DNA from 3 places in the Bacillus sp. KNSH39 genome. Region 1 is predicted to be linked to each of the others. Evidence: a T-box and tRNA genes for the amino acid it is inferred to sense, from the RefSeq annotation. Region 1 holds a T-box; the other regions hold tRNA genes.
What was found. A T-box is a leader RNA that pairs with one kind of tRNA and senses whether it is charged. The one in region 1 lies ahead of tyrS (tyrosine--tRNA ligase), so its partner is inferred to be a tRNA-Tyr.
Positions count from the first base shown of each region.

Region 2: it encodes a tRNA-Tyr, which carries the amino acid that the T-box ahead of tyrS (tyrosine--tRNA ligase) is inferred to sense. The anticodon was not compared.
Region 3: it encodes a tRNA-Tyr, which carries the amino acid that the T-box ahead of tyrS (tyrosine--tRNA ligase) is inferred to sense. The anticodon was not compared.

Region 1 covers NZ_JBQXYO010000001.1:3,432,798-3,443,013, reverse strand. Annotated here, with positions in the region: gene ACUL40_RS17685 (endonuclease/exonuclease/phosphatase family protein) at 1-1,039, shown strand, start outside; gene ACUL40_RS17680 (DUF4077 domain-containing protein) at 1,072-2,574, shown strand; gene ACUL40_RS17675 (SET domain-containing protein) at 2,741-3,136, shown strand; gene murB (UDP-N-acetylmuramate dehydrogenase) at 3,520-4,437, shown strand; T-box leader at 4,535-4,750, shown strand; gene tyrS (tyrosine--tRNA ligase) at 4,802-6,064, shown strand; gene ACUL40_RS17660 (NAD(P)/FAD-dependent oxidoreductase) at 6,403-7,581, opposite strand; gene ACUL40_RS17655 (DUF1641 domain-containing protein) at 7,626-8,066, opposite strand; gene ACUL40_RS17650 (winged helix-turn-helix transcriptional regulator) at 8,499-8,843, opposite strand; gene ACUL40_RS17645 (MFS transporter) at 9,217-10,216, shown strand, end outside.
Region 2 covers NZ_JBQXYO010000001.1:4,392,580-4,402,795, reverse strand. Annotated here, with positions in the region: partial or broken gene ACUL40_RS22555 (sensor domain-containing protein) at 1-883, opposite strand, end outside; gene trmL (tRNA (uridine(34)/cytosine(34)/5-carboxymethylaminomethyluridine(34)-2'-O)-methyltransferase TrmL) at 1,011-1,499, opposite strand; gene ACUL40_RS22545 (amidase domain-containing protein) at 1,558-2,445, opposite strand; gene queG (tRNA epoxyqueuosine(34) reductase QueG) at 2,490-3,632, opposite strand; tRNA gene ACUL40_RS22535 (tRNA-Gly) at 3,832-3,905, opposite strand; gene ACUL40_RS22530 (DsbA family protein) at 4,021-4,671, opposite strand; gene ACUL40_RS22525 (transglycosylase domain-containing protein) at 4,859-5,635, opposite strand; gene ACUL40_RS22520 (NUDIX hydrolase) at 6,129-6,590, opposite strand; gene ACUL40_RS22515 (YebC/PmpR family DNA-binding transcriptional regulator) at 6,737-7,456, opposite strand; gene ACUL40_RS22510 (DUF3884 family protein) at 7,808-8,128, shown strand; tRNA gene ACUL40_RS22505 (tRNA-Leu) at 8,339-8,420, opposite strand; tRNA gene ACUL40_RS22500 (tRNA-Cys) at 8,431-8,501, opposite strand; tRNA gene ACUL40_RS22495 (tRNA-Gly) at 8,516-8,590, opposite strand; tRNA gene ACUL40_RS22490 (tRNA-Gln) at 8,596-8,670, opposite strand; tRNA gene ACUL40_RS22485 (tRNA-His) at 8,734-8,809, opposite strand; tRNA gene ACUL40_RS22480 (tRNA-Trp) at 8,829-8,902, opposite strand; tRNA gene ACUL40_RS22475 (tRNA-Tyr) at 8,910-8,993, opposite strand; tRNA gene ACUL40_RS22470 (tRNA-Thr) at 9,004-9,079, opposite strand; tRNA gene ACUL40_RS22465 (tRNA-Phe) at 9,098-9,173, opposite strand; tRNA gene ACUL40_RS22460 (tRNA-Asp) at 9,183-9,258, opposite strand; tRNA gene ACUL40_RS22455 (tRNA-Met) at 9,262-9,338, opposite strand; tRNA gene ACUL40_RS22450 (tRNA-Val) at 9,365-9,440, opposite strand; tRNA gene ACUL40_RS22445 (tRNA-Glu) at 9,445-9,519, opposite strand; tRNA gene ACUL40_RS22440 (tRNA-Ser) at 9,537-9,628, opposite strand; tRNA gene ACUL40_RS22435 (tRNA-Asn) at 9,631-9,705, opposite strand; rRNA gene rrf (5S ribosomal RNA) at 9,714-9,829, opposite strand; rRNA gene ACUL40_RS22425 (23S ribosomal RNA) at 9,930-10,216, opposite strand, start outside.
Region 3 covers NZ_JBQXYO010000001.1:4,012,583-4,022,798, forward strand. Annotated here, with positions in the region: rRNA gene ACUL40_RS20560 (23S ribosomal RNA) at 1-1,682, shown strand, start outside; rRNA gene rrf (5S ribosomal RNA) at 1,774-1,889, shown strand; tRNA gene ACUL40_RS20570 (tRNA-Asn) at 1,899-1,973, shown strand; tRNA gene ACUL40_RS20575 (tRNA-Thr) at 1,978-2,050, shown strand; tRNA gene ACUL40_RS20580 (tRNA-Glu) at 2,075-2,149, shown strand; tRNA gene ACUL40_RS20585 (tRNA-Val) at 2,155-2,230, shown strand; tRNA gene ACUL40_RS20590 (tRNA-Tyr) at 2,248-2,331, shown strand; tRNA gene ACUL40_RS20595 (tRNA-Gln) at 2,397-2,471, shown strand; tRNA gene ACUL40_RS20600 (tRNA-Lys) at 2,477-2,549, shown strand; tRNA gene ACUL40_RS20605 (tRNA-Gly) at 2,558-2,629, shown strand; tRNA gene ACUL40_RS20610 (tRNA-Ala) at 2,640-2,712, shown strand; gene ACUL40_RS20615 (glycerate kinase) at 2,830-3,975, shown strand; gene rocF (arginase) at 4,186-5,079, shown strand; gene cdaA (diadenylate cyclase CdaA) at 5,328-6,149, shown strand; gene ACUL40_RS20630 (CdaR family protein) at 6,142-7,623, shown strand; gene glmM (phosphoglucosamine mutase) at 7,616-8,962, shown strand; gene ACUL40_RS20640 (hypothetical protein) at 9,251-9,436, shown strand; gene glmS (glutamine--fructose-6-phosphate transaminase (isomerizing)) at 9,449-10,216, shown strand, end outside.

The DNA of each region.
Region 1 (10,216 bases):
CGTATTTACATGTGTTTTAGTAGTAGCGGGCATTGTAGGAGGATTTCTAGCGTATATGACACTTACTAAAGAACAGCCTGCTGATGTTATAAGCTTGAAGGTGGAGAATAATAAGGAGCGCGTATTAGCGACTGGAAATGAGTTTAAAGTTACAACATTTAATATTGGATATGCTGGGTTAGATAAGGATCAAGATTTCTTTATGGATGGTGGAAAGGGATCTGGTTCAAGTAGTAAAGAGCAAACGGAAACTAATTTAAAGAATATGCTTTCGTTTTTACAAAATGAGAATAGTGATTTTGCACTATTACAAGAAGTTGATATAAAGTCACTTCGTTCATTTGATGTAAATGAACATGAATTTTTGAAAAAAGGATTACCTGATTATGTTTCGTCATTTGGCAAGAACTACGATACGAAATGGGTTCCAGTGCCAATAATAAATCCAATGGGATATGCGGAGGCTGGATTAAGTACGTTTTCTAAATACACTGTTCAAGAAGCGAAGAGGTTCCAGCTTCCTGGAATGGAGCCTTGGCCAAAGCGTTTGTTTGATTTAGATCGAGCAATTGTGGAATATAAAATTCCTGTTAATAATGGGAAACATGTTAGACTCGTAAATTTACATTTGTCTGCTTATGATGAAGGCGGGAAAATTAGAAAACAGCAAGTAGAGTACTTAAAAGAATATATGAACAAGCATTATGAAAATGGTGATTACGTAATAATGGGCGGAGATTGGAATCAATTAGTTTCAAACGCTCAATTAAGTGATCCGAAGTTTGTGAAAGAGCGCCCTGAGTGGTTAGTAGAGTTACCGAAGGACTTTACAGACGGTGGCTTTAAGTGGGCTGTAGATCCGTCTGTTATGACTGTGAGAGATGATGTAAAGAAATATGTAGAAGGTGAAAATTTCGTCACTATTATTGATGGCTTTATCGTTTCACCGAATGTAGAGATTGTAAATGTACAAGGGAAAGATTTAAAGTTTGAAAATAGCGATCATAACCCAGTAAGTGCGGTATTTAAACTGAAGTAATTGATATGTATAAGTAGAAGGTGGGGCTTCATATGGAGTGGTTAAAGAGGACTTGTTTTTCTAACCTTGAGAAAGAATCACAGAAAAATCATTTATTACTGTTTATAACGATTTGTAGTTTCTTTCTTGGGATAATCGCAATTGGGTATTATGGATATATTTTTACAGAGAGAGCAATAGCGTTTTGGATTTGTGGTATTTCTGTCGTTGCATTTGGAACGCTTTTTACTTTTATAAAAAGTATGGAATCAGCGTATAAATATATCATGACATTTATGTTGCTTACAATGTCTTACATTATGGTACAAGCCTTTAATGAAAGCCCGGCTGTATTTCAAATGGTCTATTTTACATTAGCTGTTTCACTTATTTACTTAAGTGAGCGCCTCATTTTAATTCTTGGCGGGGTAGCTGTTGTGATCACATTTATCCTTTGTAGCTATTGGCCGGAGCAATTTTTTGCTTATACAGCCTCGTCTGAAGCTGCTAATTTCGCAAGTTTGTTAGCGATTGTAACAATCGCTATGTGGGGCGTCACGAAAATCGGTTCTAATCTGCTCCTTCGTTTAAGTGATGAGAAGCAAGAAGTAATGAGAAAAGCTCAGGAGTTAGAAGAGACGCAAAGACTTATTGAAGAAACAGTTGTGAAACTAGATAGTAATTTCAATCATTTAAGACAAAATATGAACACGTCGATGGAATCGATGAGTGAAATTAATTTTGCCTTTGAAGAGGTGGCAGTTGGTACGCAATCACAATCAGAGATGATGTATCGTTCGGTAGAAGTATTGAATGATATGGAAGGAAATATTGAACAAATCATCTCTCAAGTAAGAACTGCATCGGCTCGTGTGGATGAAAGCTTAGAAATTTCAAAAGGTAGTGTACATACTCTAAGAAATTTTGAAACTAACATGAGAAGTTTAAATGATGTTGTTTCACAGTCTGGAATTATATTTAGAGATTTAATGATGCAATCGAAACAAATTAATGAAATTGTAGATGTAATAACGAATATTTCAAGTCAGACGAGTTTGCTAGCTTTAAATGCAAATATTGAAGCTGCGAGGGCAGGCGAGCATGGAAAAGGTTTTGCTATTGTAGCGAGTGAAGTGTTAAAGCTTGCTGAAGAATCAAATCGTTCTGCGGGAAGAATTCAAGGGATTTTGAAGGAGTTTAGTAATCAAGCAAGTAAGGTAGAAGTGCAAGTAGAAAAGTCAGAAAGAGTACAAGAAGAATGTAACGAGATGTTAGCAAGCGTTTTAACAAATGTAACTGATTTAGGGAAGTTTATTGATGCGATTAATGAAGTAATGCGAGAGGTTGTTGTTCATCAAGAAAGTTTCCAAGTTAAAACGACGAATATCGTAAAGGATGTTACGCATGCTTCTAACGTAATTCAGCAAACTTCTACAGCTACAGAAGAAGTGCTAGCGAGTGTGGAAGAAGAAAAATATCGAAATGATACGTCAGTGAAGACGTTACAAACTGTTAGCGAGCAAGTGAAGTTGTTAGAAGATATTTTAGAAAAGTAATATTGCTTGGAAAGAGCACGAATGATGTGCTCTTTTTTCATTGAAACGAATACTTGATAGGAATTTAATTGCTTTTCTGCGCGTTTTCTGCCAAGCTTAAGGAGATAAAATTCAGCTAATAGCGGAATTAAAATACTTCAAAGAAAGAATTAAATAGGTGACGCATATGATCGAAGTTAAGACTTCTGAACTTAGTGATGGAGAATTTAATAGAGGTGTATTTGCAACTCGTGATATTAAAAAAGGTGAGTTGATACACGCAGCACCAGTTATCTCTTATCCGAATGAACAGCATGAACATATTGAGAAAACATTACTTGCTGACTACGCATTTGAGTATGGAATCAATCATACGGCAATCCTTTTAGGATACGGTATGTTATTTAATCATTCATATACACCGAATGCAACGTATGATATTGTCTTCGAGAACCATACGTTTAACTTCTATGCTTATAAGGATATAAAAGCAGGAGAAGAAATTTTAATCAATTATAATGGTGAAGTTGATAACGATGAGCTGTTATGGTTTGATAAAGAAAAAGAAGAGAACGAAAAGTAATATAAAGAGTATAGAAAGAGCACATTCTGTCGGATGTGCTCTTTTTTTATTGATGTAAATAAAGTAAAAAGTACAAAAAAATACCACTTTCTTTTTGTGTGGTATAGTAAGATACTGAGGGATAGTGTTTTGAAAAAGTCACATATTTTACAAATTGTTGTCTTTCTGATGACATGTCAAGTTTAGTAGTCCATTTGGGTTGCTTTATTATGCAATATATATTTTAATATGAGTGGCACCTCTTATAAATTAAGAGGTTTATAGGTGTCTCGAATTGATTTTGGGTACACTGTATCCACCACTTTAGGTTCTTTCATGTACGTGGGGATATTATGGGCCCGTATAACGGGATAAAATGAATATAGAAATAGAGGAATCGTAAAATGAATATGCAAGAGGTTTATAAATATTTAAGTACGGTATTGCCTGAAGGACATGTTAAACAAGATGAAATGTTAAAGAATCATACGCATATTAAAGTTGGCGGAAAAGCAGATGTTTTTGTTGCGCCTACAAATTATGATGAAATTCAAGAAGTTATCAAATATGCGAACGAATATAATATTCCAGTTACGTTTTTAGGAAATGGATCGAATGTCATTATTAAAGATGGTGGAATTCGCGGGATTACAGTAAGTTTAATTCATATTACAGGTGTTACTGTAACAGGAACGACGATTGTAGCACAGTGTGGTGCAGCAATTATTGACGTATCACGTATTGCCTTAGACCATAACTTAACGGGTCTTGAGTTTGCTTGTGGTATTCCAGGTTCAGTTGGCGGAGCATTATATATGAATGCTGGTGCATACGGCGGTGAAATTTCGTTTGTATTAACAGAAGCTGTCGTAATGACAGGTGATGGAGAGCTACGTACTTTGACGAAAGAAGCATTTGAATTTGGATATCGTAAGAGTGTATTTGCGAACAACCATTACATTATTCTTGAAGCGAGATTTGAACTTGAAGAAGGTGTACATGAAGAAATTAAAGCAAAAATGGATGATTTAACGTTTAAACGTGAGTCAAAACAGCCTCTAGAATATCCTTCATGTGGTAGCGTATTTAAGCGCCCACCAAATAACTTTGCTGGTAAGTTAATTCAAGACTCAGGACTACAAGGTAAGCGAATTGGTGGAGTAGAAGTTTCTTTAAAACACGCTGGGTTTATGGTGAATGTTGATAACGGAACAGCACAAGATTACATCGATTTAATTCACTTCGTACAAAAGACAGTTGAAGAGAAATTTGGCGTGAAGTTGGAGCGAGAAGTAAGGATTATTGGAGAAGATAAGGAATAAAGAAATACGTATGAAGATATGAATTATTTTAAAATAATATTTGGGTATTGTTGACAATTTGTTTTCAATTCAATATAATGGCTAATAATTTAACAAATAACATACGTTGAAAGAGCCCAGTAGCAGTTTGTCACTGTTAACGAGAGAGCTAGGGGTTGCTGGAACCTAGCACAAACAAACTTGTGAATTACACTCTGGAGTATCTTAGGTAATGCTAAGCGGACTGGCAATCGATATTATTGCTAAGAGTGGTATGAGTAGCTATGCTATTTATACAAACTGGGTGGTAACACGGTGAATAATCGTCCCTATGTCATAGACATAGGGATTTTTTGTTTTAAAAAAATAAAGGGGATGACAAAAGATGAATATCATTGATGAGTTAGAATGGCGCGGCGCCGTTAATCAACAGACTGACGAAGAAGGCTTACGTAAGTTAGTAGAAGAGAAAAAGATTTCACTATACTGCGGAGTTGATCCGACTGGTGATAGTATGCATATCGGACATTTGATTCCGTTTATGATGATGAAGAGATTCCAATTAGCTGGTCATCATCCTGTTATTTTAATTGGCGGGGCAACAGGAACAATTGGTGATCCGAGTGGACGTCAATCAGAGCGTCAACTTCAAACGTTAGAAGTGGTTCAGCATAATGTAGATGCGTTAACAGCACAAATGAAAAAGCTATTTGATTTTGGTGGAAATAGCGAAGTGAAGATGGTAAATAACTATGATTGGACACATGAAATAAATATTATTGAGTTTTTACGTGATTACGGGAAAAACTTTAGCATCAATAGCATGTTAGCGAAGGATATTGTAGCAAGCCGTTTGGATACAGGTATTTCTTTCACGGAATTCACGTACCAAATTTTGCAAGCGATGGACTTCCATCATTTATACACGAAAGAGGATGTTCAACTGCAAATTGGTGGTAGTGACCAATGGGGAAATATTACGAGTGGTTTAGATTTAATTCGTAAGTTAGAGGGTCATGAGGCGAAAGTATTCGGATTAACGATTCCGTTATTATTAAAATCGGACGGTACGAAGTTTGGTAAATCAGCGGGTGGTGCGGTTTGGCTTGATCCTGAAAAAACGACACCGTTTGAATTTTACCAGTTCTGGGTAAATACAGATGACCGTGACATCGTTAAATACTTGAAATACTTTACGTTCTTAACGAAAGAGCGTATTGATGAATTAGCGGTTAAGGTGGAAACAGAGCCTCATAAACGTGAAGCACAAAAAGTACTAGCAGAAGAAATGACGAAATTCGTTCATGGAGAAGAAGCATTCCTGCAAGCTGTGAAAATTACAGCAGCGTTATTTAGCGGAGATATTAAATCGTTAACAGCTGATGAAATTGAACAAGGTTTTAAAGAGATGCCAACATTCCAGTCTTCAAAAGAGACGAAAAACATCGTAGAGTGGCTAGTTGATTTAGGAATTGAACCATCTAGACGACAAGCACGTGAGGATATTAATAATGGCGCGATTTCTATGAATGGTGAGAAAGTAACAGATGTGGGTACGGATGTTACTGTAGAAAATTCATTTGATGGACGATTTATTATTATCCGTAAAGGGAAGAAGAATTACAGCCTTGTGAAGTTAGGCGAATAGTTTGTGTGAAAGGATGGGAGTAGGAAGAATACTTCCATCTTTTCGTATACACAATTTGGACATAAAATAATCAGTAAATTTAGATAATTAAAAGGGTTATACGATTCTTCTGCCGAATAAATAAGTTAGAGAAAATTACGGATAAAGTGAAACTTTAATCAGTGGGGGGTGTTCCTCCCCACTGATTATTAGTTGAACCAATCGGGCTTTTACGGGCAGTTAATCTTCCAACTTCATCCCTGCATTCACTGTATTTTAAGGTGGAGGTTTTACTGCCCGTTAATGCGGGATAAAAATAGCCCGAACCATGCAGGGCATGATTCGGGCTTATATTCAGATTAGTAAGCTAAGCTGAATAGACCTTTAATGTGTGATAAGTAACGAACGTTACTTGCTTCTTTCATTAATGATGCTGGTAAGCCTTTAAGTGGAGTATTGCTTGCTCCAATTGTAGCAACCGCATCTTTACGTCCTAGACTAGCAAGTGTTCCAGAGTTTACAGGTGCGAACTCTTCGAATGCTTTGCCTTCTAGTGCTGCGTATAAGTTGTATCCAATTAACTCACCCATTTGCCAAGCGATTTGTGCAGTTGGTGGGTATGGACGTCCGTCTGGAGCGAAGACAACAGCGCTGTCTCCAGCAACGAATACGTCTTTGTGAGAAGTAGATTGTAGGTATGCATCAACTGTTGCACGTCCACGGTTAACTTCAAGACCTGATTCACCGATTAATGGGTTACCTTGTACGCCGCCCGTCCAAACGAATGTGTTAGCAACAAGTTTTTGACCGTCTTTTAAGTCGATTTCGTTGCCAGCAACGTTTGTTACAGGAAGACCAGTTAAGAATGTAACGCCGCGCGCTTCTAGGCTAGTAGTTGCACGTTCGATTAAGTGGTCTGGTAATACTGGAAGGATTTTTGGACCTGCTTCAACAAGAAGAAGTTTCACTTCTTTTGGATTTACGCCGTGGCTTTTTGCAAGTTTAGGCATAATGTCAGCAAGCTCACCAACTAGCTCAACGCCAGTTAATCCGCCACCACCGATTACGATTGTAGCATCAGCTTCGTTTTTCGTTTTCGCGTATTCACGAATACGGTCTTCAACGTGTTTGTAGATTTTGTTTGCATCAGCAGCAGATTTTAATACCATGCTGTTTTCTTCTAGTCCTGGAATACCGAAGTAAGCAGTTTTACTTCCTAAAGCAACTACAAGTGCATCGTAAGATAAAGTAGTGCCGCCAGCTAGTTTGATTTCTTTGCTATCAACTGAGAATGACTCAACTGTTGCGATTTTAAGATCGATATCTTTACCTTTGAAAAGCTTTGTAAGTGGCATTGCAACTGCTTGCTCAGACACGTTACCAGCTGCAAGGCGGTGTAGTTCAGTGATGATTTGGTGCGTTGGGTATTGGTTAATCACTGTAACTTGTGCTTCTGATTTACTGTAATATTTACGTACGTTTAAAGCGGCAAGAAGACCGCCATAACCAGCGCCTAAGATGACAATTTGTTTTGACATAGTATGATATCCCCCGTCTTTACTAATTGTTGTTATAAGTTAACTTATTTATTGTTACGTTCTGCACTAATTTGAAGATATGCGTTCACAAAGCGGAACATTTTTTGTGCTTGTGGATCTTTTAATAATTTTAATAGACCGAACAGGCCGATAACTTCGTTGCTTTCGTCAGCACGATCTTTCGCTTCGATTGCAGTAGCAGCCATGCTTTTCACTGTATCTTTTACAGGTTCTACAAGCTCTGTGATTGCACCAACAGTGTCGCTTTTTAATACTTCATCAGTAGCAACAGTTTGAGCGAAGTCATAAGACTTAGTTAAAATGTTAACAAGCTCAGTTAATTTTGGAAGCTGTTCTACTAGTGTTGTTAATGATTCTTGTACCTCAGGTTTTAACAACTGATCAAGTACATCAAGTTGTCCTTGGCTAGCAGAAATTTGTACAGTTTCTTGTTCTGGCTTTGTTTGAGTCATAGTTTCTGGCATCTCCAATTCTCCTTTACGATAGCAATACTCTTATTTTTTATAAGTAAGATAGTAAACGGTTACGAAACTTTATACAAAGTTTCACAAAACACAATAAAATGCCTTTAAATTTATGACAGCAAGTAAGCTGACATAAATCTAAAACCATAACGTCTTACTTATTATTTATGAACTGTCCGATACATGGCTTGTCCGCATAATGGAAAAGCTCCGTTACCGGAAAGTGTATATAATATATATCCTATATTATATACTATATACACCTATGTTAACATAAAAATGATTCCTAATTATTTGATATTGAGTGTATAACGTAGTGCTGACAAGGTATGAAAGCGTATAAAATATTTTGTTCCAGTTAGAAATGTACATATATATAAAGAAAAAAAGGAAAAAATGAACAAATTCATGTTCGTTTTTTCCTTTTTCCTATTATTCACCTTCTGCAATTAGCATCGATGTGTTACCTTCTTTTTCAAGATGGCATTCGCCCCAAGAACAAAGAGAATCAAGAATGGATTCTAAAGACCAACCGTAGTCGGTAAGAGAATATTCTACTTTCGGTGGGACTTGGTTGTATACTTTTCTTTGAATGACCCCGTCGTCTTCTAATTCACGTAATTGCTGTGTTAACATTTTTTGTGTAATACCAGGCATGGAACGTTTTAGTTCACTCGTTCTCTTTGTACCTTTCGTTAAGTGACAAAGGATAACAACCTTCCATTTTCCGCCGATAACTTCTAAAGTCGCCTCTACAGGAATATTGTATTTCTTCATATGAAATCCTCCCTTTGTAAGTAAAATAAGTTAAATCATACAAATGTTACTTTTTAGTACCTATAGCACTTTAAAGTACGTACTTTTTATTATGTTAAATATGTTTCATAATAGCACATGTAAGAGGCAAATGAGTAGTACGGTACCAAAAAGTGACTATGTTACTTTTTAGTGCCTATCGTACTTTAAAGTGCGTTCTTCAAAAAAGGAATGAAACCATTCATAATAGCATTTGTAAGTATGAAATATATTTTTTAGAAGATAAAAGGGCCTTTTTATCATACTATTATGATTGGATTTCTTGTAATAAGGAGGAATTCAATTGAGTTCATATACAGTACCATCTTCGGAAGCTCAGACGAGCCGAAGAAGTATGTTTGCTTTATTAGCGCTAGCAATTAGTGCGTTTGGGATTGGTACGACCGAGTTTATTAGTGTCGGTTTACTACCATCTATTTCAAAAGATTTAAATGTTTCGGTTACAACAGCCGGTTTAACGGTTTCCTTATATGCGTTAGGAGCAGCGGTAGGAGCTCCTGTTTTAACAGCGTTAACGGCTAGTATGTCGCGAAAGACATTATTAATGTGGATTATGGTTATTTTCATTATTGGTAATGGCATTGCGGCGGTAGCAACAAGCTTCACTGTATTAATTATTGCAAGAATTGTATCTGCGTTTGCACATGGTGTGTTTATGTCAATTGGATCTACAATTGCAGCTGCAATCGTACCAGAGAATAAACGTGCTAGCGCAATTGCGATTATGTTTACTGGATTAACAGTTGCGACTATTACTGGTGTGCCAATTGGAACATTTATCGGTCAACAATTTGGCTGGAGAGCGTCATTTATGGCGATTGTTGTAATTGGAATTATTGCTTTCATCGCAAACAGTATACTCGTCCCATCTAATTTAAAAAATGGTGTACCTGTATCGTTTCGTGATCAATTTAAATTAATTAAAAATGGAAGACTATTACTTGTTTTCATTATTACTGCACTTGGATACGGCGGTACATTCGTAACATTTACGTATTTATCTCCGTTATTACAAGAAGTAACAGGATTTGAAGCAAGTACTGTTACTATCATTTTATTAGTGTATGGAATCGCAATTGCGATAGGGAATATGGTCGGCGGAAAATTATCGAATCATAATCCGATTCGAGCGCTATTTTACATGTTCTTGATTCAAGCGATTATATTATTTGTTTTAACATTTACAGCGCCATTTAAAGTAGCTGGATTAATCACAATTATTTTCATGGGACTATTCGCATTTATGAATGTTCCGGGGCTACAAGTATATGTAGTTATATTGGCAGAGCGCTTTGTTCCGAGTGCGGTTGATGTTGCTTCAGCAATTAATATTG
Region 2 (10,216 bases), 960 kb from region 1:
CATTTAAAAAAGTATTTAACTTATTTGTACATGAAATTCTATTCATTAATCCCGTTAACTGGTCATAGTAAGCTAAATATTCTGTTCGCATTTCGTTTAATACTTGCCTTGTAACATCTCTCGTAACAATATAAATCCCAACAATTTCACCGTTCACAATAATCGGGATAGTTCTCAAAGAAATATATAGCTCGTACCCTTCTTTATGAACATATTTCTTTGAAACAATTTGTTTTGCTTTTCCTTGCATCGATCCCTTAAATATAATTTGAAAATCTTTTTCATATTCTTTATTAATGAATTCAAAAATAAATTTATTATTTAATTCCTCATACCGGTATCCAAATATTTCATACGTTGCCGGATTTGCATATGTAACTCTCCCTATAGAATCTATAGATATAATTGAGTCATTATTATATTCCAGTAACGACTTAAATAACATTTGTTTTTCCTCTATCTTTGTCTTCTCCTCAATTTGAGCTGTAATATCTCTTGTAATACAAATAACAAATTGACATATTCCTTCTTCGTCGCAGACAGGATTAAGTGAAGATTCATAATGTATCTCACCTTTTGGTAAATTGACTACATCACAAAAGGTGTGTGCTTTCGCTTCTCTCACTACTTTTGCATATTGCCTTTGCAATATCCCCGCTATATCTTTTGGTAATACTTCTGCAAAAGTTTTTCCATAGCACTCTTCGCTTAACCTAGCATAATCCATTCCTATTTTATTCACATACATATATTGAAACGTTTCATTATCAATAACTTTCAATATGAATACTAAATCTTGAATAGCATGTAATAATCCTTGTCTAATTAAATCCATATCTATCATACTTAAAAAGGTATTTTGATTACTATATTCTTCCTTCATATTTATCTCAACCCGTCTTATCTATTTTTAATCATATATCCCATTCTATATGATTATGTCCTCTCTTTTAAATGTATGATTATATATTATTTTTATTTTATAAAAAAAAGTCGCCATATGGCGACTTTTAATAAACGATTTCTAAATCTAATCCAGGGTAATTTTGTTGACGGAACGCTTCATAAATTAAAATTGCTGCTGTATTAGATAAATTTAATGAACGTACTTTATCTGTCATTGGAATACGTAAACAATGATCAAAGTTTTCTTCGATTACATTAGCTGGTAAGCCGTTTGTTTCTCTTCCAAATACAAAATAGTAATCCTTCTCACGCTTGCTATAGTCAAACGCTGTATGAGCTTTCTCGCCATACTTTGTTAAATAGAAGAATTCACCGTCTTTATTTTTTTCATAAAATTCTTCAATTGAATCATAATACGTAATTTTTACGTGCTGCCAATAATCTAATCCTGCACGCTTTAACATTTTATCATCCGTTGAAAATCCAAGCGGTCTAATCAAATGTAATTCTGTTCCAGTTGCTGCACAAGTACGAGCAATATTCCCTGTATTTGCTGGAATTTCTGGCTGATATAAAACAACATGTACTCCCACGCGATATTCACCTCTGTTTTTTGTCTACTACGTATTATACCACTTGAGCGAAAAATCTCTACCCATTAATAATATGAAAGAATTTATATTTCATTTGTGGTGTATATTTACTAGAGTCTTCATAGTTCCAATAACGTCGACGGCTATTCGCTGAATGTGCATTTACAAGCGGCATACCATCTGCATCTTTTGCTACTACAATCGTCGTATGATTCCATCTTCCGTCATCCTCGAAATCATAAGCAATGACATCTCCAAGAATAAGTTCTTCTGGCCTCTCTACCGCCTCTGCTCGAAGTCCTGTTGTAGCACCTGACAAATACCAATAAAAAGAATGTGCAACAGCCCAGCTCCAACTCCACTGATTCTCCCTTTGCCACCATCCTTTACGAATATTAGGATACCCGTTCATAGGTACTTCTCCAGTATGAAGACATTGAGAAATGAAATTCGTACAATTATCAGGGAAATTACGATACATAGGATTCCGGTCATCCCACCAACGCTCTGCATATTTCACTGCCTCTAAACGATTATACTGATAAGAACCGTACTTCTCTTTCGTAATATCCCTTTCTAATGTCTCACCCATTCTAATTTCTTCTGACACTTCAATAGCAGAATCGCCTATAATTCGACTATTATTTAAACAAACTCTTCGTTTTAATTGTTCCTCTTCAATATAAAATAATTCTTTATGCTTAATTAAATATTTAAAATGTATTTGATAATCAATTTCTTGATGGTCATTACTATTTAATTGTCTAATGAAAGAAACATCCGCAGTTGCTTTCACTATATGTGCACTACGCCTTTGAAACAATTGTTTCTTTCTCAGTGCCATTTGTAGTAAATCCTCAGCAATACCATCCACATTCGTTCTTTTCTCCGTTATATATGCTAAAAATTGTTGTACTTGGTTTTCAATCTTCGTTTTTACAACCATTCTGTCTCCCTCCCATATTACAATATGAAAAAGGGAAATATTATCTACTCTTTTTTCTGTGCTAACAATTCAAGCCCGCGATTCATTTCATGAAGCACTTCTTCATCTTTCTCACGTTCCATCGCTTTCTCAATCGCTTCGCCTACTCCATCTCCGCCAATTTTCCCAAGTGCCCATGCTGCCGTTCCGCGTAGTACCGGTCTTGGGTCATCTTTCATAACACCAATTAAATCTGGAATTGCCGATGCTTCTTTAAAATGTGCTAATGCTAAAATCGCATTTCTTTGCAGTGGTTTTTTCCCTCTCCATGACCCTGACATAATCCCATATTTCTCTTTAAAATCACGATTACTAATTGTTAAAAGTGGCGTTAATAATGGTTTAACTAGCTCAGGATCCGGCTCCATCTCAGGATGATTATGAAAATCCATTCCTTTGTTTTTCGGACAAACAGTCTGACACGTATCACATCCATATATGCGATTTCCTATTTTATCGCGATATTCTTCAGGTAGGAATCCTTTCGTTTGTGTTAAAAACGCAATGCACTTCTTCGAATCTAACTGTCCCCCCTGTATTAAAGCACCGGTAGGGCAAATATCGATACATTTCGTACAGCCTCCGCATTGATCTTCTATCGGCTTATCTGGCGGGAATGGAACATTTGTAATCATTTCCCCTAAGTATACGTACGAACCAAATTCAGGTGTAATAATAGAGCAGTTTTTACCGCTCCATCCAATACCAGCACGCTCTGATACAGCTCGATCACTTAATTCACCTGTATCAACCATGGACTTCACTTCTATATCGGGAAGTTTTTCAATTAAATATGCCTCTAATTTTTGCAAACGATCTCGTAAAACAAGATGATAATCTTGTCCCCAAGAAGCACGACAAAAAATCCCACGGCGTTCTCCACGCTTACTTAATGGTGCATTTTTTAATTTTGAAGGATATGCTAAAGCAATCGCAATAATTGATTTAGCACCCGGTAATAACAGTTGCGGATTCGTTCTCTTCTCTATATCAGGCTCTTCAAATCCAGATTGATAATTTAATTGTTGTTGCTGGATTAAGCGCTGCTTTAATTCCTCAAAAGGAGAAGCGCTCGCAAAGCCTATTTTATCTATGCCAATTGTTTTACTATACGCAATTACATCTTGCTTTAATTGTTCAAAATCCACTCTTAATCGCCTCCTCAGATGAATCCACCCCTTATGTAACCACTCTATTGGTTAGTAATTCACGTTTGGAATACTATCATTTACTTCTATTTTCGCATGTAATTATATTTTTCAAACATTAAAAAACGCAATGCCTCGTTTATCTCGGAAACGAAACACTGCGTTGATCACAATTTATAGAAAAACTTTTAATAAAATTTGGAGCGGGTGAAGAGAATCGAACTCTCGACCAGAGCTTGGAAGGCTCTTGTTTTACCACTAAACTACACCCGCAAATATGAATTACATATAAGATATTAGAATAACTTATGTAAAATAGTATAGCATGTAAAAAAAGTAGAGGCAAGAATTTTATCGAAAAAAGTCGAAAAAGTGATGAGAGACCTCATCACTTTTTCAATTCTTTATCAATTGCCTTCTTCATACTATCAAAATCAGGATTTGCAAGATTTCCGTTTACATATACAGAAGGAGCACCTTGAACTTTTAATTTTTGAGCACGATCTGAATCTTTACTTACTTTTTCTTTAATGTCTTTACTGTGTAAATCTTTCTTAAATTGCTCTACATCAACTTTTGGAAGTTTCTCTTTCACAATGCTAAGAAGCAAATCTTCTGTAATCCATTCTTCCGTATCTTTCTTTTGATTTTGATAAATCTCATCATAGAAAATCCAGAATGAATCTTTATCTTGTTTATAAATTGCTTCACCAGCTGCTGCACCTAAATCTGAGTCTTTTCCGATAAATGGGAAGTTAATAAAATATAACTGCACTTTGCCTTTATCAATATACTCTTCTTTTAATCGAGGTAATACTGTTACATCCCAAGTACGACAAGCAGGACATTTAAAGTCTCCAAATTCAACTACCTTAACTGGAGCATCATCTTTCCCTAAAGATTGTTGCGTAGAATAAGCAAACATCTCATTCCCTTTATCTTTTTTGTCATTTATGATGCTATACGCAATTGTTCCAATTACAATCAATACTGCGATAGAAAAAACTATACCAAGAGCCATGAGTTTATTTGATTTCATATACATTCCTCTTTAAATTCATATTCTGTATACAGCATTGTACACAATACACATAATATCAACACTTATATACGTCACGCAATGAACACGCTCACATAAATTACAAAAACACAATAATTGTGACGATATTGTGTCACAATTTGTCACAATTTATTCAAAAAAAGAAGCTCCTCTGTAGGAACTTCTCTTAACTTACTGCTTTTTTACGCGCGCTATTTAACATCGACTGCTCTATTTTTATATCATGACGAATTACCAATTTCTCACTAACTGCTTGAACATACTCATCATGGCTTATATAGCCTTCTTTCTCCATTAGTCTCAAAACGACATTACGTCTCTCTACTGCTTTATCATAATTTTGGGCAGGTGAGTAATAAGCAGGTGCTTTTACTACAGCAGCCATCATTGCACTTTCAGCCAACGTTAATTGGTTCACCTTTTTACCGAAGTAAAGGTTTGCTGCTTTTTCAATTCCCCATGCTCCTTCTCCATAATAAATATTACTTACATATAATTTTAATATTTCATCCTTCGTAAATGTGCGTTCAATTTTTTTCGTATAAAAAATCTCTTTCCACTTCCGAGAAAATGTACGTTCATTCGTTAAAAAGGCATTTTTAGATAGCTGCTGTGTAATTGTGCTTCCTCCTTGCACGACACCACCAGCCTTTATATTCTCAACAGAGGCCCTAATAATTGCTATATAATCTAAACCGTTATGATGATAAAATCTTTTATCTTCTGTCGCAATAAATGCATGTGTTAATGATTCTGGCACCTCTAACTTAGCCGGTACATGTAATTTACTAATATCACTTTTCTCAATCATTACATTTCCAATGAATAATAACGTACAACTTAACAATAATAATAATATAATGGCTTTATAAAAAAGTTTAGTCATTGGATTTAATGCAACTTTTTGATGATAGTTCACCCTAGATAATACTCGTTCTTTCATCTTGAACACCTCTTTTCCACACAGCATATAACTCTTACTTTAAGAATACATTGTTGTAAAAAAATATCCCATCGATTTCTCTTACACGTACCTTACATCATTGTAAGGTATAAAGTGAAACTTTAATCGGTCCTCATTAATCAAGCTTACTGCCTAGCAAATAGTGGGATAAAAAAGTATTGTATCACAGTCTTTTTTTATCTACTATTCATCTGAAATATTGAATATAGGTTATGTTAAAGTACGAATAACCAATAAAAGAGAAACCCTTAAGACTATTATATTTTCACTTTACACTTTAATTATATCATCTACAAATATATATACTTTTGACTATCTAGTAATCTAAATGTATATAACATATAGATTTATTATACAGAACAAACGTTCTTAAAATCAATACTAGTGCTACTATTATTTTGACCTTTTTCTTAAACAGTATACAAAAAAAGAGTAGTGATTCGAATGTATCTCAAATCGGCTACTCTTTTCTTTACAATCTTCCTATTAAATTATACGGCTGTACTTCCCACGTTTCATACGGAATAAAATGTGTTGCTCTCATTGCATCAAGCGTTCTGGATTTCATATGAGGACGCGTTATATACTCATCTATGTTCTCTTCATTTAAATCAACAAATTTAGCCTCTTGTATTTCTTCAGGTTGAATTTTTATTTCACCACTTATATATGCTACTTTAAAAACAACAGCTAGAATATGCATAGAAGTATTATAATAAACGCCTGTAATTCCGATAGGCTTCACCGTTAACCCTGTTTCCTCTTTTATTTCCCTACAGACAGCTTGATCGAGCGCTTCGCCTTCTTCTACCTGTCCTCCTGGCAACTCCCACGTATCAGCTCGCCAGTGCACTTTTGTTAATAACACTTCATTTTTTCCATTTGTTAAATAACCGGCTACAGCAACGATATGCTTTGGTGTCTTATGTTCCATATTAAGCCTCCTAGAGATAATGAATATTTTATATATCCCTATAATTATATTCCCTACCTACAACAAAATACCTTTAATACTTCATCACCTTAATTAACTTCATAAAAAAGACCCTATCCGCTAAGCGAAAAGGGTCATCTATCGTATTACTCTCCTAAGTCTACGTTGTGATAAACTTGTTGAACATCTTCTAAATCTTCTAATGCATCAACCATTTTCTCAAATTGTGCTTGAGCATCTTCAGGAAGTGTTACATCACTTTGTGCAAGCATTGTTAATTCTGCAACTGTAAACTCCTCAACGCCAGCACCTTTAAGTGCAGATTGTACTGCATGAAATTGATCTGGTTCAGCATACACGATAACAGAATCTTCTTCTTCTAGAATGTCACGTGCATCTACATCTGCTTCCATTAAAATTTCAAGAACTTCATCTGATGTTTTACCTTCAAGGCCGATAACAGCTGTCGCATCAAACATGTAAGCTACAGAACCGTTCACACCCATATTACCACTATTTTTGCTAAATGCAGCTCGTACATCTGCTGCAGTACGGTTTACGTTATTTGTAAGTGTATCTACAATAACCATAGCTCCATTTGGTCCGAATCCTTCATAACGAAGCTCGTCATAATTTTCTTCTGAACCGCCTTTTGCTTTTTCAACTGCACGATCAATAATTGTTCTTGGAACATTGTATGTTTTCGCACGCTCTAATACAACTCTTAGTGCTTGGTTTGATTCTGGATCTGGCTCGCCTTGTTTTGCTGCCACATAAATTTCACGCCCAAATTTCGCGTATATACGGCTTGTATTTGCATCTTTTGATGCTTTTTTGTCTTTAATATTGTTCCATTTACGGCCCATACTTTCCACTCTCTTTCCCGTTTTAAATCTACATAAAAATATTAATATGAAATATAATGTGTGTTCAACACATTTTTAAAAGAAATATAAAAAGTTCATTTTTGATTCATATTACAGACATAATATAAATCACTATCATTTTGTTCTTTCGACAAGTTATATTATACATGAATTCCTACGTTTATTACGAATTTTAGAAGCACATAGTATAATTTAACAAAAAGACTCTAACATTTCTGTTACAGTCTTTTTATATTGCCAATAAACATTTCCATATTATTCCCATAATTGTTTTCTATTGTTGTACAATAAAAATAGGAAAAAATTTGAAGAAAAGATGGAGGGTGAATTATGACACATTCCAAAGACAAAAAATCACATGCTTTTAAAGGAATAGGAGAGAAGTTAAACCCAACTATCTATCAAGTGAGATTCATGAAATTAGATGAACCAATTCGATTTGAGTCGTTTCCTGAATTAAAGGAATTAGGAGACTGGTTGAGTACTTCAACGCACATGTGGTCATGCCACTCAACTATGTACAAATACAACAGAGAAGAGTTTGAAAAGAAGTTCTTAGAAATTACGAAATTAACAGCTGATCATGTACTAATATCTACTGGTGGCGTCGGATTTAACTTCATGTCACCAGGTTGGAGAAATTCTCTATAAAATAATGAAATTATATAAAGGGATAAAAATTTATCCCTTTATTGTTTTGTAGCTTTCCCCAACTGTATCGCATGTACTAAATGAATAAGTTTACCTTAATCATTTATAACCATTTCACCAACACACCATTTTTGCTTATTTTATAGTATGATGAAAACATAAAAAGACTCTACACATTTGGTGTAGAGTCTTTTATTACGCCGTTCATGATACCGATGGTCGGGGTCGAACCGACACTCCCGAAGGAACACGATTTTGAGTCGTGCGCGTCTGCCAATTCCGCCACATCGGCACAAAAGAAAAGGCGGCAACCGGATTTGAACCGGTGATAAAGGTTTTGCAGACCTCTGCCTTACCACTTGGCTATGCCGCCATATTAAATTTTATTGGAGCGGAAGACGGGATTCGAACCCGCGACCCCAACCTTGGCAAGGTTGTATTCTACCACTGAACTACTTCCGCAAAAATGGCTGGGCTAGCTGGATTCGAACCAGCGCATGACGGAGTCAAAGTCCGTTGCCTTACCGCTTGGCTATAGCCCATCGAATTCTTACTTAATTATATGTAAGTATCCATTAGATTATTTGTAATTTTTAAAATAAAAATGGGGCGACTGATGGGAATCGAACCCACGAATGCCGGAGCCACAATCCGGTGCGTTAACCACTTCGCCACAACCGCCATGTTGTGTAAATATATTTGGCAGGGGCAGTAGGAATCGAACCCACACTGGAGGTTTTGGAGACCTCAGTTCTACCTTTAAACTATGCCCCTATGTAAATGGTGGAGGGGGGCAGATTCGAACTGCCGAACCCGAAGGAGCGGATTTACAGTCCGCCGCGTTTAGCCACTTCGCTACCCCTCCGAAACTTACATGGTGCCGGCTAGAGGACTTGAACCCCCAACCTACTGATTACAAGTCAGTTGCTCTACCAATTGAGCTAAGCCGGCGTATTTTATTAAAATAAATGGTGGCTCGGGACGGAATCGAACCGCCGACACGAGGATTTTCAGTCCTCTGCTCTACCGACTGAGCTACCGAGCCTTATTAAAATGGCGGTCCCGACCGGGGTCGAACCGGCGATCTCCTGCGTGACAGGCAGGCATGTTAACCACTACACCACGGGACCATTTGGTTGCGGGGACAGGATTTGAACCTGCGACCTTCGGGTTATGAGCCCGACGAGCTACCGTGCTGCTCCACCCCGCGATAATACTATTCATATAAAATTTATATGGTGGAGGATGACGGGATCGAACCGCCGACCCCCTGCTTGTAAGGCAGGTGCTCTCCCAGCTGAGCTAATCCTCCAAAGTGGTGACCCGTACGGGATTCGAACCCGTGTTACCGCCGTGAAAGGGCGGTGTCTTAACCACTTGACCAACGGGCCAAATATTATAAATCCTATGGCGGAGAGCAAGGGATTCGAACCCTTGATACGCTTGTGACGTATACACGATTTCCAATCGTGCTCCTTCGGCCAACTCGGACAGCTCTCCAATGGCTCCGCAGGTAGGAATCGAACCTACGACCGATCGGTTAACAGCCGATAGCTCTACCGCTGAGCTACTGCGGAATAATATTGCCTGGCAACGTCCTACTCTCACAGGGACAAGGTCCCAACTACCATCGGCGCTAGAGAGCTTAACTTCCGTGTTCGGTATGGGAACGGGTGTGACCTCTCTGCCATCATTACCAGACATTATTCTTTTGAGACAATCATTATTATAACTTATTTACTTTAAAAGTCAACAAGTTTTTTATGTTCTCTCAAAACTAGATAACATTGCTACATATTATATGGTTAAGTCCTCGATCTATTAGTATTCGTCAGCTCCACATGTCACCATGCTTCCACCTCGAACCTATCAACCTGATCATCTTTCAGGGATCTTACTAGCTTACGCTATGGGAAATCTCATCTTGAGGGGGGCTTCATGCTTAGATGCTTTCAGCACTTATCCCTTCCGCACATAGCTACCCAGCTATGCCCTTGGCAGAACAACTGGTACACCAGCGGTGCGTCCATCCCGGTCCTCTCGTACTAAGGACAGCTCCTCTCAAATTTCCTACGCCCACGACGGATA
Region 3 (10,216 bases), 580 kb from region 1:
CGTTCTAAGGACAGTGAAGTCAGACCGGAAGGACTGGTGGAGTGCTTAGAAGTGAGAATGCCGGTATGAGTAGCGAAAGACGGGTGAGAATCCCGTCCACCGAATGCCTAAGGTTTCCTGAGGAAGGCTCGTCCGCTCAGGGTTAGTCAGGACCTAAGCCGAGGCCGACAGGCGTAGGCGATGGACAACAGGTTGATATTCCTGTACCACCTCTTTATCGTTTGAGCAATGGAGGGACGCAGAAGGATAGAAGAAGCGTGCGATTGGTTGTGCACGTCCAAGCAGTTAGGCTGATAAGTAGGCAAATCCGCTTATCGTAAAGGCTGAGCTGTGATGGGGAAGCTCCTTATGGAGCGAAGTCTTTGATTCCCCGCTGCCAAGAAAAGCTTCTAGCGAGATAAAAGGTGCCTGTACCGCAAACCGACACAGGTAGGCGAGGAGAGAATCCTAAGGTGTGCGAGAGAACTCTGGTTAAGGAACTCGGCAAAATGACCCCGTAACTTCGGGAGAAGGGGTGCTTTCTTAACGGAAAGCCGCAGTGAATAGGCCCAAGCGACTGTTTAGCAAAAACACAGCTCTCTGCGAAGCCGTAAGGCGAAGTATAGGGGGTGACACCTGCCCGGTGCTGGAAGGTTAAGGAGAGGGGTTAGCGTAAGCGAAGCTCTGAACTGAAGCCCCAGTAAACGGCGGCCGTAACTATAACGGTCCTAAGGTAGCGAAATTCCTTGTCGGGTAAGTTCCGACCCGCACGAAAGGTGTAACGATTTGGGCACTGTCTCAACCAGAGACTCGGTGAAATTATAGTACCTGTGAAGATGCAGGTTACCCGCGACAGGACGGAAAGACCCCGTGGAGCTTTACTGTAGCCTGATATTGAATTTTGGTACAGTTTGTACAGGATAGGCGGGAGCCATTGAAACCGGAGCGCTAGCTTCGGTGGAGGCGCTGGTGGGATACCGCCCTGACTGTATTGAAATTCTAACCTACGGGTCTTATCGACCCGGGAGACAGTGTCAGGTGGGCAGTTTGACTGGGGCGGTCGCCTCCTAAAGTGTAACGGAGGCGCCCAAAGGTTCCCTCAGAATGGTTGGAAATCATTCGTAGAGTGCAAAGGCATAAGGGAGCTTGACTGCGAGACCTACAAGTCGAGCAGGGACGAAAGTCGGGCTTAGTGATCCGGTGGTTCCGCATGGAAGGGCCATCGCTCAACGGATAAAAGCTACCCCGGGGATAACAGGCTTATCTCCCCCAAGAGTCCACATCGACGGGGAGGTTTGGCACCTCGATGTCGGCTCATCGCATCCTGGGGCTGTAGTCGGTCCCAAGGGTTGGGCTGTTCGCCCATTAAAGCGGTACGCGAGCTGGGTTCAGAACGTCGTGAGACAGTTCGGTCCCTATCCGTCGTGGGCGTAGGAAATTTGAGAGGAGCTGTCCTTAGTACGAGAGGACCGGGATGGACGCACCGCTGGTGTACCAGTTGTTCTGCCAAGGGCATAGCTGGGTAGCTATGTGCGGAAGGGATAAGTGCTGAAAGCATCTAAGCATGAAGCCCCCCTCAAGATGAGATTTCCCATAGCGTAAGCTAGTAAGATCCCTGAAAGATGATCAGGTTGATAGGTTCGAGGTGGAAGCATGGTGACATGTGGAGCTGACGAATACTAATAGATCGAGGACTTAACCATATAATATGTAGCAAATGTTATCTAGTTTTGAAGGAATATATATTAAAATTTCTTCTTGACATTTCGAAAGAAATGTTTATAATGGTAAAAGTCTGGTAATGATGGCAGAGAGGTCACACCCGTTCCCATACCGAACACGGAAGTTAAGCTCTCTAGCGCCGATGGTAGTTGGGACCTTGTCCCTGTGAGAGTAGGACGTTGCCAGGCTAATATTATTCCGCAGTAGCTCAGTGGTAGAGCTATCGGCTGTTAACCGATCGGTCGTAGGTTCGAGTCCTACCTGCGGAGCCATTATGCTTCCATAGCTCAGCTGGTAGAGCACTTCCATGGTAAGGAAGAGGTCACCGGTTCAAGCCCGGTTGGAAGCTTGGGAATAGGTTTAAAACTTTTTTGGCCCGTTGGTCAAGTGGTTAAGACACCGCCCTTTCACGGCGGTAACACGGGTTCGAATCCCGTACGGGTCACCACTTTTGGAGGATTAGCTCAGCTGGGAGAGCACCTGCCTTACAAGCAGGGGGTCGGCGGTTCGATCCCGTCATCCTCCACCATATATATTTAAAATGTCGGAGGGGTAGCGAAGTGGCTAAACGCGGCGGACTGTAAATCCGCTCCTTCGGGTTCGGCAGTTCGAATCTGCCCCCCTCCACCATTTTCTTTAAAATAACCTGAGAGGGTTTATTTTTTTGAAAAGATAACCATACTAGTAAATATTAATGGGCTATAGCCAAGCGGTAAGGCAACGGACTTTGACTCCGTCATGCGCTGGTTCGAATCCAGCTAGCCCAGCCATTTACGAGCCATTAGCTCAGTTGGTAGAGCATCTGACTTTTAATCAGAGGGTCGAAGGTTCGAGTCCTTCATGGCTCATCATTTTTGCGGAAGTAGTTCAGTGGTAGAATACAACCTTGCCAAGGTTGGGGTCGCGGGTTCGAATCCCGTCTTCCGCTTAATTAATAAGGGGCCTTAGCTCAGCTGGGAGAGCGCCTGCCTTGCACGCAGGAGGTCAGCGGTTCGATCCCGCTAGGCTCCATCTAAATAAAAAAGCTTACATCATACGATGTAAGCTTTTTTTGTGTTTAAAAAGACAACTTTTATACTTGTCGTTTAAAATGAAGAAAACGTAAAAATAAGGGATGGGGAGATAATTGTGAAAGTTGTTATTGCATCTGATTCATATAAAGAAAGCCTAAAAGCTATAGAAGTATGTGGAGCTATTGAAAGAGGTTTTAGAGCAATTTTTCCTAATGCAGAGTATGTGAAAATACCAATTGGAGATGGAGGAGAAGGGACGGTTGAATCACTTGTTGATGCTACAGGGGGGAGAATTATATCAATTAGTGTGACAGGACCGCTTAGAGAAGGTATACAAGCTTTTTATGGCATTTCTAAAGATAAAAAGACAGCGTTTATTGAAATGGCAGCAGCATCAGGATTACAGCACGTTCCAGTTGAAAAGCGCAACCCACTTATTACAACGACAAAAGGAACAGGAGAACTTATATTACATGCGCTAGATCAAGGAGTGGAGTACATAATTTTAGGACTTGGAGGAAGTGCTACAAATGATGGCGGGGCAGGTATGTTAGAGGCTTTAGGAGTAAGGTTTATAAATGGTAAGGGTGAAGTAATAGATCCATCTGGAGGCACATTACACTCGATTGTTACTATTGATTTTTCACGAATGGACCCACGCTTAAAGGGGGTAAAGATAGAAGCGGCATGTGATGTGGATAATCCATTAGTCGGAATGCAGGGAGCATCTTTCGTATTTGGGAGACAAAAGGGTGCAAATATCGAGATGATGAAAGAGCTAGATGAGAATTTACAACATTATGCGAATATGCTTAAACGATATGTATCTTTTGATGTATCTGAAATACCTGGTGCAGGGGCAGCGGGAGGAATGGGAGCGGCTGTTATTTCAGTGTTAAAGGGAGACTTGCGTAGGGGCATTGAAATTGTATTAGATTATACAAATTTCGATAAACATATAGAAGATGCACATCTTATTATAACTGGTGAAGGTAGAATAGATAAACAAACTGCATATGGAAAGGCTCCTGTGGGTGTTGCGGGGCGTGCAAAACGTTTTTCTGTGCCTGTAATTGCTATTGGAGGGTCTGTATCATCTGATTATTCAGCTGTGTACGAGAAAGGAATAGATGCGGTATTTAGTATCACAACGAGACCGATGACACTAGAAGAAGCATATAAAGTAGCAGAAGAAAATATTGAAATGACAACGAAGAATATTGCAACAGTATGGAAAATAGCATCAGAAAAACACTTCTAAATATAGGAGTGTTTTATTATTATTATTTAATAATAGTGATTGCGATTGTTTCATTAAGTTAACTTTATACATAGAATAGTCTTAAAATTTGGTTTTCAACGTGAATATAAGTGAATAAATTGTATATCCATACAGAAAAATGTCGAGTTGAGTCAGACTATATAAAAGATTTAAAATATTTAGTGAAGGCATAAAAGGGGGATACTATCTATGAAAAAAGAAATCTCAGTTATTGGAGTTCCAATGGATTTAGGACAGATGCGTCGTGGAGTTGATATGGGACCGAGCGCGATCCGTTATGCAGGGGTAATTGAAAGAATTGAAGAAATTGGATATGACGTTAAAGATATGGGAGATATATGTATAGAGAGAGAAAAAGAGATAGATGAAAATACAAAATTAAGAAACCTTACACAAGTTGCAACTGTATGTAATGAATTAGCAAGTAAGGTGGATCATATTATAGAAGAAGGTCGTTTTCCACTTGTATTAGGTGGTGACCATAGTATTGCTATCGGTACATTAGCTGGTGTAGCAAAACATTATAAAAACTTAGGCGTTATTTGGTATGATGCACACGGTGATTTAAATACAGAGGAAACTTCACCATCTGGAAATATTCATGGTATGTCACTTGCAGCAAGTTTAGGTTATGGACATTCTTCACTTGTAGATTTATACGGAGCATATCCAAAGGTGAAAAAAGAGAATGTCGTAATTATCGGTGCGCGTGCATTGGATGAAGGAGAAAAAGATTTCATTCGCAATGAAGGTATTAAAGTGTTCTCAATGCATGAAATTGATCGTATGGGGATGACGGCTGTGATGGAAGAAACAATCGCATATTTATCTCATACCGATGGTGTACACTTATCATTAGATTTAGATGGTCTTGATCCTCATGATGCACCAGGTGTTGGAACGCCTGTAATTGGCGGTCTATCTTATCGTGAAAGTCATTTGGCGATGGAAATGTTAGCAGAAGCTGATATTATCACATCTGCTGAATTTGTTGAGGTAAATACGATTTTAGATGAGAGAAATAGAACGGCAACAACAGCAGTTGCTTTAATGGGTTCTTTATTCGGTGAAAAACTAAAATAAATGTAAGAAAAGCAACTGAGAAGTTGCTTTTTTTATTTGAAAATAAGCGTATAATAATGATTTATATTATACTGTACAATAAAAATGTTTGACATCTTACCAATTTGAGCTAAAGGGGGTTGTTTGTAATTGTCGTTTGTTTCATGTATGGTATAATTAACTAGTTGTTGGAAATACATACAGATAGAGCATAAAACAATATTTCAATATATGGATAGAATTGCTCGTAAGTAGGAGGAAGGGATAGCATGCCTTTTGAAGATACGACCATTTTGAAATATCTTAGTACGGCATTAGATATTGCCATTGTATGGTTTATTATATATAAGCTAATTCTTATAATCCGAGGGACGAAGGCTGTTCAACTTTTAAAAGGGATTACAGTTATTATCGTCGTTAAGATGATCAGTATTTTCCTTGAATTGCGTACGCTATCTTGGCTAACTGAACAAGTATTAACGTGGGGATTTTTAGCCGTTATTATTATCTTTCAGCCAGAATTGCGAAGAGCACTTGAGCAGCTAGGGCGCGGGAGTTTATTTTCGCGTGTTGGAACGCATGAGGATGATGAACCTGAAATGGTTGCAACAGCGATAGCAAAAGCAACCGAATATATGGGGAAACGTAGAATTGGTGCATTAATTACTTTGTCAAAAGAGACCGGTATGGGTGATTATGTGGAAACGGGTATTCCGCTTAATGCAAACGTATCATCGGAATTACTTATTAATATTTTTATTCCAAATACACCTCTTCATGACGGAGCGGTAATTATGCAAGGAAGTACAATTAAAGCAGCAGCATGCTATCTTCCATTATCAGAAAGTCCGTTTATTTCTAAAGAATTAGGAACTAGACATCGTGCTGCAATGGGAGTTAGTGAAGTTACTGATAGTATTACAGTAGTTGTGTCTGAAGAAACTGGTCAAATTTCTTTAACGAAAAATGGTAAGTTGCATCGTGATTTGAAGACAGAACAGCTGAAAGATATGTTATTAGCTGAATTTAGTGGAAACGAAAAAACGACTTCTTCGTCTTTATGGAATTGGAGGAGAAAGCGTCATGGATAAGTTAATGGAGAATCATTGGTTTTTAAAAGGGATCTCATTACTATTGGCGTGTATGCTTTTTATGTCAGCGACGTTAACTGAAAAAAATACGACATCAGGTATATTACCTTTTGCAAATGATACGAAAGAAACATTAACTAATTATGCTATTAATCTTAAGTATGATGAGGAGAAATATATTGTAAGTGGTATTCCGGCAGAGGGCGTTAAAGTAAAATTAGAAGGCCCAAAAGCATCAGTTGCTACAGCAAAAGCAAAAAAACAATTTGACATACCGGTTGATTTGCGAGATAGTCCAAAAGGAACTTATGAGATTTCTTTAAAAACGAACGGGCTTCCAGATGATGTGAAAGGAACAGTTCAGCCATCAACAATTAAAGTTACTCTTCATGAAAAGGCGAGAAAATATGTTCATGTAGATCTGAAATTATCAAATGAGGATCAGATGCCAGCGGGGGCTACTCTAGAAAAATCAAGCCTTAAACCGGATACTGTTGAGGTAGTTGGGACGAAAGAAGAAATTGAAAGCATTTCCTCTGCCAAAGCGTATGTTGATTTAAAAGGTGTTAATAAAACTGTTACAAAAACGCCCGAAGTTACATTATACAATAAAGAAGGAAAACGTTTAAATGTAAGAACAAGTCCATCTAAGATTAGTGTAACGTTGAATGTGGCAACGCAAACTACAGCCAATAATACTGAAAAAACTGTTCCTGTAACGTATACGAAGAAGGGGAGTTTAGCAGAAGGATTGGCGGTTACAAATATCAGTGTTGAACCGAGAGAAGTAACGATAGCTGGTCCAAAAGATATTTTGGATAATATACAATCGCTAGAGGGGGTCGAAGTAGATCTTAGTCAATTGACAGAGTCTACAACATTCGATGCCTCTGTTTTATTACCCAAGGGTGTAACAAGTGCAAAACCGAATCAAGTGAAGGTTTCGGTGGGAGTGCAAAAAACAAAACAAACGAAAACAAAAACGATTGATGGTATCCCAATCCAGAAAAATGGACTGTCTAAAGATGTTACTGCTCAGCTACTTTCGCCGCAAGATGGAAAGATAAGTGTTGATATTTCAGGAGAAGCAAGTATAGTAGATAAAATAACAGCTGCTCAAATAACAGCGGTAATTAATCTGCAAAATGTATCCTCAGGGACGAAAGATATTTCCATTCAAGTGAGCGGTCCTGGTAATATTTCAATAGAGCCAAAACAAAAAAGTGCTAAAGTTACTATTGTGAAGAAAGAAAAACCAGATAAAGAAGTACAGGGTAACGGTCAACAACCGGATTCAAATACGGATCAAGAAAATCAAAATGAGAAACCAAAAAATCCTGAACCTGATTCAGAAAAAGAACAGGAAAAGAATCAAAACCAAAATCAAAATCAAGATAAAGATAAAGAAACGAGTCAAGAACCAACAGTAGATAATCAAAAAGAGCAAGAAAAAGGAGCGAATCATAATGGGTAAATATTTTGGTACAGATGGAGTACGCGGAGTTGCAAATAAGGAGTTAACACCTGAATTAGCTTTCAAAATTGGACGTTTTGGTGGTTATGTATTAACAAAAGATACAGATCGTCCAAAAGTAATTATCGGTCGTGATACACGTGTATCTGGTCATATGTTAGAAGGAGCTTTAGTAGCAGGTCTATTATCAACTGGAGCAGAAGTAATGCGCCTTGGCGTTATTTCTACACCGGGCGTTGCTTATTTAACAAAAGCACTAGATGCACAAGCGGGTGTTATGATTTCTGCATCTCATAATCCAGTACAAGATAACGGTATTAAATTCTTTGGTTCAGACGGCTTTAAATTAACAGATGAGCAAGAAGCTGAGATTGAAGCTTTATTAGACAAAGAAGTTGATGAACTACCACGTCCGACAGGTACTAATCTTGGACAAGTGAGCGATTACTTTGAAGGTGGACAAAAATATTTACAGTACATTAAACAAACTGTTGAAGAAGATTTCTCTGGCCTACATATCGCTTTAGATTGTGCACATGGTGCAACTTCTTCTCTAGCTCCATACTTATTTGCAGACCTAGAAGCTGATATTTCAACAATGGGAACTTCTCCAAACGGTATGAATATTAATGAGGGTGTAGGATCTACACATCCAGAAGGCTTAGCTGAATTGGTAAAAGAAAAAGGTGCGGACATCGGACTTGCTTTTGATGGCGATGGCGACCGTTTAATTGCTGTAGACGAAAAAGGAAACATCGTTGACGGTGATCAAATTATGTTCATTTGTGCGAAATATATGAAAGAAACTGGTCAATTAAAACATAATACAGTTGTTTCAACTGTTATGAGTAACTTAGGTTTCTACAAGGCACTTGAAGCAAATAATATTACAAGTGATAAAACAGCAGTTGGTGACCGCTACGTAATGGAAGAAATGAAGCGTGGAGGTTACAACCTAGGTGGAGAACAATCAGGCCATATTATCTTACTTGATTACATTACAACTGGTGATGGAATGTTAAGTGCACTTCAACTTGTAAACATCATGAAAATGACGAAAAAGCCATTATCTGAGCTTGCAGGAGAAATGACGAAATTCCCACAATTGTTAGTAAACGTTCGTGTAACAGATAAAAAATTAGCATTAGAAAATGAAAAAATTAAAGAAATTATTCGTGTTGTAGAGGAAGAAATGAACGGTGATGGCCGTATTCTTGTTCGTCCATCTGGAACAGAGCCACTTATTCGTGTAATGGCAGAAGCACCAACACAAGAAGTTTGTGATGCATATGTACATCGCATTGTAGAAGTTGTGAAAGCTGAAGTTGGCGCTGAATAATTAGCTGAATTTATATGAAAAAGGAGCACAAAAAGTGCTCCTTTTTCATATGTTTTATAGACGATGAAAAAAATTTCATTGACGGTTTATCCATGTTTGTTATAAGATGGTCTTGTTCTTTTTCTCAAAGGAAATATTGTAAATTATAAAAGCGCCAGAACTACAAATAGTGTAGTTGACGAGGTGGGGTTTATCGAGATTTCGGCGGATGACTCCCGGTTGTTCATCACAACCGCAAGCTTTTACTTAAATCATTAAGGTGACTTAGTGGACAAAGGTGAAAGTGTGATGAGAGAAGAGGAACGGATGAAAACTAGCTGTATAAGTATATACGGACTTAAACCCAATCGAGAGGAAGGTGAAAGCCGTTACAAGCTTACAGGGCTAGCAATATGTAATCCGTTTTTTAGTATAAATAAAAATGGTATCGGACTATGTCGTTACATGTTCGCAGAGCAGTGTAAGCATTTGTAACGGCGACTAAACATGTGTGGAATCGTAGGATTTATTGGAGAGCAAGATGCAAAGGAAATTTTATTAAAAGGTTTAGAAAAGTTAGAATATCGTGGATATGATTCAGCAGGTATTGCAGTACAAGCAGAGAACGGTGTTGTTGTATACAAAGAAAAAGGCCGTATCGCAAAACTTCGTGAAATCGTAGATGAGAACGTAGCAGCAAGCGTGGGTATCGGACACACACGCTGGGCTACACACGGTGTTCCAAGTAAAGTAAACGCGCATCCGCATCAAAGTACATCAAAACGCTTTACATTAGTTCATAACGGTGTAATTGAAAACTATGAATTAGTGAAAAAGGAATATTTACAAGATGTAACGTTCGTAAGTGAAACAGATACAGAGGTTATCGTACAGCTTATGGAACAACAAGTGAGCACAGGATTAAGTGTAGAAGAAGCGTTCCGTAATACGCTATCTCTTTTACATGGCTCTTATGCAATCGGATTACTTGATGCTGAAAATCCAAACATGATTTATGTTGCTAAAAACAAAAGCCCGCTATTAGTAGGTGTTGGTGACAACTTTAATGTTGTGGCAAGCGACGCTATGGCGATGTTACAAGTTACAGATCAATTTATTGAGTTAATGGATAAAGAAATCGTAATCGTAACGAAAGAAAGTATTACAATTAAAAACTTACAAGGTGAAACGATTGAACGTGCACCGTTTACAGCGGAATTAGACGCAAGTGATATTGAAAAGGGAACATATCCTCATTTCATGCTTAAAGAAATC